2 linked regions of the Desulfurobacterium sp. TC5-1 genome follow. The protein of the gene in region 1 binds, or shares a complex with, the protein of each later gene. Links are inferred from orthologs where the notes say so. Each region holds a gene or a part of one and is shown in the gene's direction. Other genes may lie near its edges. The genes, in order: nusB and rpsJ.

What was found.
Region 2: the proteins of nusB (region 1) and rpsJ are in contact, whole or in part, in a solved structure (PDB 3D3B), measured with the Escherichia coli proteins. The link is inferred for Desulfurobacterium sp. TC5-1 from one-to-one orthologs.

Annotation. Positions count from the first base shown.
Region 1 is NZ_ATXC01000001.1:17,762-20,887, forward strand. Bases 113-2,914 are described here. They hold nusB (transcription antitermination factor NusB), read left to right. Parts: upstream 113-1,203; coding sequence 1,204-1,626; downstream 1,627-2,914. Other genes in these bases: fabK (enoyl-[acyl-carrier-protein] reductase FabK), read left to right, coding at 113-662; ribE (6,7-dimethyl-8-ribityllumazine synthase), read left to right, coding at 738-1,190; lpxI (UDP-2,3-diacylglucosamine diphosphatase LpxI), read left to right, coding at 1,623-2,417; H153_RS0100150 (MBL fold metallo-hydrolase), read right to left, coding at 2,404-2,914. Outside these bases: more of fabK, read left to right, coding at 1-112; more of H153_RS0100150, read right to left, coding at 2,915-3,126. UniProt on the Escherichia coli protein: Part of the processive rRNA transcription and antitermination complex (rrnTAC). The complex forms an RNA-chaperone ring around the RNA exit tunnel of RNA polymerase (RNAP).
Region 2 is NZ_ATXC01000001.1:1,257,988-1,261,269, reverse strand. Bases 245-3,202 are described here. They hold rpsJ (30S ribosomal protein S10), read left to right. Parts: upstream 245-1,546; coding sequence 1,547-1,858; downstream 1,859-3,202. Other genes in these bases: rplW (50S ribosomal protein L23), read left to right, coding at 3,131-3,202; rplD (50S ribosomal protein L4), read left to right, coding at 2,508-3,134; rplC (50S ribosomal protein L3), read left to right, coding at 1,874-2,497; tuf (elongation factor Tu), read left to right, coding at 338-1,534. Outside these bases: fusA (elongation factor G), read left to right, coding at 1-194; more of rplW, read left to right, coding at 3,203-3,282. UniProt on the Escherichia coli protein: Involved in the binding of tRNA to the ribosomes. Part of the processive rRNA transcription and antitermination complex (rrnTAC). The complex forms an RNA-chaperone ring around the RNA exit tunnel of RNA polymerase (RNAP).

The DNA of each region.
Region 1 (3,126 bases):
GTGCGGGAAATCCTGGAAAGTATATTCCTGCTTTTAAAGAAAAGGGAATAAAGGTTATACCTGTTGTTGCAAGTGATGCTCTTGCAAAGAGAATGGAAAGGATAGGATGTGATGCTGTTATAGCAGAAGGTATGGAGGCTGGAGGTCACATAGGTAAGCTTACGACGATGGTTCTTATTCCGGCCATTGTAAGGGCCGTTTCAATACCTGTTATTGCAGCGGGTGGTATAGCCCTTGGAGAACAGGCGGCAGCTGCTTTTGCACTTGGTGCTGAAGGTATTCAGATGGGAACACGGTTTCTTGCTGCCAAGGAGTGTAATGTTCATCCTAAGTATAAGGAAAAAATTCTTAAGGCAAGATTTAATCAGGTTACCGTAACAGGCCTTACAACTGGGCATCCAGTTAGGCTTATAGAAAATAAGCTGACAAAGAAATTTGAAGAGCTTGAGTTTTCCGGTGCACCCAAAGAGCAGCTTGAGGAACTTGGAAGGGGAAGGCTCAGGCTTGCGGCGGAACAGGGAGATATAGAGTGGGGTTCCGTTATGGCAGGTCAGGTTGTTGGCTATGTTAATAAAGAAGAGACTGTTGAAGAGATAATAAAAGATGTTATGGAAGGTGCTGAGAAAACGTTAAAGGTTCTCTGTGATAGATTTGGAAAGTAATTTTCAGTTTAAAGTGGAAGGGTGTTTGCCTTCCCCTCTGATATAATCAACTCAAACCTTTGAAAGGGAAATGCCATGAAAGTTTATGAAGGAAATCTTGACGCAGAAGGTTTAAAGTTTGCCATCGTTGTTAGCAGGTTTAACGCTTTTATAACAGATAGACTTTTAGAGGGAGCTATTGATTGTATAGTTAGGCACGGTGGGAGCGAAGATAACATTGATATTTATAAAGTTCCTGGTGCTTTTGAGCTGCCCCTTGCCGTTAAAAAGGTTGGTAAGAGAGATTACGATGCCGTTATTGCCCTTGGTGCCGTTATCAGGGGAGAGACGCCTCACTTTGACTATGTAGCGGCAGAGGTCAGCAAGGGAATAGCGAATGTTTCCCTTTCTCTCGAAAAACCGGTAGCCTTTGGGGTATTGACAACTGACACAGTTGAGCAGGCAATAGACAGAGCTGGAACAAAGGCAGGGAATAAAGGCTGGGAAGCTGCCCTTTCAGCGATAGAGATAGTCAATCTATTTAAGTAAATGGGGATTAATAATGCCGCTTTCAAATAAAGATAAAAGACGGGCAAGGGAGCATGCAGTTTTGATGCTTTATCAGTACGATATTGGAAATTTTGAGCCTGAAGAGGTGAAATCTATTTACAGAGAAGAGGTTGAAGGGGAATCTTCAGAGGTAATTTCTCTATCTGAAAAGCTTTTTGATACTGCTGTATCTCATCAGGAAGAGGTTGATGCTGTTATTTCAAAATTCCTTAAGAAAGGGTGGACTTTAGATAGACTTCTTCCTGTTGATAGAGCTATTTTGCGTCTTGCAACGACAGAGATACTTAACGGTTCTCTCTCTCCTGTTCCGGCCATTATCAACGATGCTGTTGAGATAGCTAAAGAGTATGGTGAAGATGAAAAATCACCAAAGTTTGTGAATGCCATTCTTGACAGGATTGCAAAGGAAAGATGAAAATAGGGCTTCTTGCTGGAAGTGGAAATCTGCCTCTTGAATTTTTAAAAAGCACTTCACAAAAGGGAAATGAGACTGTTCTCTTTGCAATTAGAGGGATAACAGATAACAAAGTTTACAGTTTTGCTGATAAAGTTTATGAAATAGAACCTTTTAAACTTGGCAAATTTTTGTCGTTTGTTAAAAAAGAGCGTCCCGATAAGATGGCGATTCTTGGCAAGGTTGAACATTCTGAAGCTTTATCTTTAAAAAATCTTGACATTAAAGCTGTCACTTTCCTTTTTTCCCTTAAGGATAAAAGGGCTGAAGCGATAATAGGCGGTATTATAAAGGAGATAGAAAAGTTAGGTGTTGAGGTCATTGATCCAACGCCTTTTCTTTCACACCTTCTTCCTGAAAGAGGTATTCTTACCGGAAAGGTTAACAGAGATCTTGAGAAAGATGTGGAGTTTGGATTTAGAATTGCAAAAGAGATAGCTTCTCTTGATGTAGGACAGACTGTTGTTGTAAAGAATGGAGTTGTTATTGCCGTTGAAGGAATAGAGGGTACCGATAAATGTATTGAAAGGGCTGCCGAACTTGCAGGAAAAGGTTTTGTCGTTTGTAAGGCGGCAAGGAAGGGTCAAGATATGAGAATTGATGTTCCAACGATTGGCGTAAATACCATTGAAAAGATTGGTTCTCTTGGCGGTCGTGCCCTCTGTGTTGAGGCGGGAAAAACCTTTATTCTTGATAGAAACGAACTTATAAGGAAGGCCAGGAAGTTTGGTGTTACCGTTATCGCTGTCTAACAGGTTTTAGTGTTTCAAGATCAAAGATCATGTTATCCCAGGCAGCTACTGTTTCAATACCTGTTTCATCTGTTAACCTCCGGGCGATTTCCCAGGGTTTTGCATAAACCATCGTTCTTCCAAAGTGGGTCATTATGGCAATGTCCGGTTTGATTCCTTCAATCAGCCTTTTTGCGTCAATGGTGGAAAGATGTGGAATGTTCGGTTTTGGGTCTTTCAAAGTTACGTTCATTATGAGAACCTTAACTTTTGAGTAGGCTTCAATGAGTTTTTCGAAGAACTTTGTGTCTGCAATGTAACCTAAAGATATCGTTTCAGTGCTATTTTTTATTACAATTCCGTAGGTTTCAACGCCGTGAACGTGCTTTATGGGGAATGAGACTTTTGCGTTACCTATCGCCCTTGAAAAACCTTCTTTTATAGTAACCGTTTCTTGAAGGTTGCTTCTTGTGAATTTAAGAACCACAGGGTCTTCGGAAATGGCGTCTTCGGGGCAGAGAAGAATACCTTTCTTCCTCTTTCCACCTAACGTTATCGTTTCAATAACGTGGTTAACATCGGCACAGTGGTCAAGGTGCCTGTGGGAAACAATTATCGCAGATAGCCAGTGAGGGTTTAAACCTTTTTTGTGAGTATAGATGAATGCGCCGGGTCCAGGGTCTATGTGAAAGTTTGTCCCGTCAATGTTAATCCACATTCCGCCGGCCTG
Region 2 (3,282 bases), 1.2 Mb from region 1 along the record:
GCGTTCAGGGTATGGAAGCAAGAGGAAACGCTCAGGTTATTAAGGCGATGGTACCTCTTGCCGAAATGTTTGGTTACGCTACTGATCTTCGTTCAATGACACAGGGTAGAGCTACCTACATAATGAGATTTAGCCATTACGAAGAAGTGCCATCAAACGTTGCCGAGCAGATAATAGGTGAGAGAAGCAAGTAATATTTGTAACTTTTAAAATCCCCCTTCGGGGGGATTTACTTTATAAGGACTTTACAATTGCAGGGAAAGGAATATAATTCACACCTGCGAAAAATTTTTTTTGTTCTTTTAAAAAGCAATAAGGTTTTAAGGAGGAAAGGAACATGGCGAAAGAAAAATTTGAAAGGACGAAACCCCACAAGAACGTGGGAACGATAGGACACGTAGACCACGGTAAGACGACACTCACAGCGGCCATAACCCACTGTCTTGCACTCAAAGGGATGGCACAAGAAGTATCATACGACAACATAGACAAAGCACCGGAAGAAAGAGAGAGGGGAATCACGATAGCGACGGCCCACGTAGAATACGAATCAGACAAATACCACTACGCCCACGTAGACTGCCCTGGCCACGCGGACTACATCAAGAACATGATCACCGGTGCTGCCCAGATGGACGGAGCCATACTCGTAGTATCAGCTGCAGACGGACCGATGCCACAGACGAGAGAACACGTACTACTTGCGAGACAAGTTAACGTACCATACATAGTAGTATTCCTAAACAAATGCGACATGGTAGACGACGAAGAACTACTTGAACTGGTAGAACTTGAAGTAAGAGAACTACTCAACGAATACGGATTCCCTGGAGACGAAGTACCGGTAATCAGGGGATCTGCCCTCAAAGCACTTGAATGCACATCACCGGAATGCCCGGACTGTCAACCAATCTACGAACTCGTACAAGCCCTTGACGAATACGTACCGGAACCGGTAAGAGAAACAGACAAACCATTCCTCATGCCGATAGAAGACGTATTCTCAATCTCAGGAAGAGGAACAGTAGTAACAGGAAGAGTAGAAAGAGGAACACTCAAAGTAGGCGAAGAAGTAGAAATAGTTGGACTAAGGGAAGAACCGATCAAGACAGTAGCGACAGGAATAGAAATGTTCAGGAAACTACTTGACGAAGCCATGCCTGGCGACAACGTAGGAATACTTTTAAGAGGCGTAGGCAAAGACGAAGTAGAAAGAGGAATGGTAGTAGCCAAGCCTGGCTCAATCAACCCCCACAAGAAATTCAAGGCAGAAGTATACATACTCTCAAAAGAAGAAGGCGGAAGACACACACCATTCTTCAACGGATACCAGCCACAATTTTACTTCAGGACCACAGACGTAACAGGGAAGGTAAAGCTACCTGAAGGCGTAGAGATGGTAATGCCTGGAGACAACGTAACATTTGAAGTAGAACTACTCAAACCTGTAGCTATAGAAGAGGGACTCAGATTTGCTATCCGTGAAGGTGGTAGAACTGTAGGTGCAGGTGTTGTTACTGAGATTTTAGACTAAGAGGGGTAGGTAATGGCTCAGGATCGCATAAGAATAAAACTTATGGCTTATGATCATAGATTACTTGATAGATCAGTGCAGGAGATAATTGATACAGTGAAGAGGACTGGCGCCATTGTTGCCGGTCCCATTCCTCTTCCGACAAAACGTTCCGTATGGAGCGTAATAAGGTCTCCGCACAAGTACAAGTATTCGCAGGAGCAGTTTGAGATAAGGAGACATAGGAGACTTCTTGATATTAAGAATCCAAAACCTCAAACCGTGGAAGCGCTCATGGATCTCAAGCTTCCCGCCGGTGTTGATGTAGAGATTAAGCTTGACTAATAAAGAGGTGAAACAATGAAAGGAATCCTCGGTAGAAAGATTGGTATGACTCAAGTTTTTACTGAAGACGGAAAGGCACTTGCCGTTACTGTAATAGAGGCAGGTCCGTGTACTGTTGTTCAGAAAAAGACAGAAGACAAAGACGGCTATACTGCTCTTCAGCTTGGCTTTATGGAAAAGAACAAGGCTGAGAGTAAGTTTCCAAAGCCACTTTTAGGCCACTTTAAAAAGGCTGGTATTAAGCCGGTAAGATTTCTTAAAGAAGTTAAATTTGATGATGTTGATAAGTATGACGTTGGTGACAAAATAACCGTTGAAATTTTCCAGCCTGGCGAAAAGGTGGATGTGACGGGAACATCAAAAGGTCGCGGTTTCGCCGGTTACCACAAGAGATGGGGCTTTGGTGGTGGTAGAAAGTCTCACGGTTCAGACTTCCACGAAGGTCCTGGTTCAATAGGTGCCTGTGCATTCCCCGGCAGAGTGCACAAGGGTAAGAAAATGGCAGGACACTATGGTAATGCACAGGTTACGGTTAAGAACCTTGAAATCGTTGATGTAATTCCGGAGAAAAACCTTATTCTTGTTAAAGGTGCTATTCCAGGACATAAAGGCTCCTTTGTAGTAGTTAAAGGAAAGTAAGGGGTGAACTATGGAAATTAAGGTGTTGAATACTGCAAATCAGGAAGTTGGGACTGTTTCTATAAGTGATGACATAGCTAATGCGCCTATAAAGAGCCACGCTATATGGGAAACAGTTAAGTGGCAGCTTGCAAAGCGCAGGAGAGGAACCCACTCTACCAAGACGAGAGCTGAAGTTAGAGGTGGTGGAAGGAAGCCCTGGCCTCAGAAGCACACAGGAAGGGCAAGACAGGGCTCTATCCGTGCACCTCAGTGGGTAGGTGGTGGAGTGGTTTTTGGTCCAAAGCCAAGAGATTACTCTTACAACTTACCTAAAAAGGTTAGGAAGGTTGCCCTTAGAAGTGTTGTAGCGGGTAAGCTTGGCGACGGTTCAATAATCGTTGTTGAAGATTTTGCCTTTGAAACTCCAAAGACAAAGCAGGCTGTTGAGTTTCTCAAGAATCTTGGACTTGAAAATGAGAAGGTTCTGATTGTTGTTCCTGAACTTGAAGAGAACACATGGAAGTCTTTCAGAAACCTTCCAAACGTAAAGCTTCTTGAAATTGACGGATTAAACGTTTATGACATGCTCTGCTACGATAAGTGCATCTTCTTCAAATCCACTCTACCTAAATTAGAGGAGAGGTTATCAAGATGAAGACTCCTTATGATATAATCGTCCGTCCGATTGTAACGGAAAAGAGCGTTCGCCTTGCGAACATGGAAGTTAAGAGTTCAAAGACAAAAGAGACCAGGAAGATTACGAAGATTACTTTTGAAGTGGCAATGGATGCTACAAAGCCGGA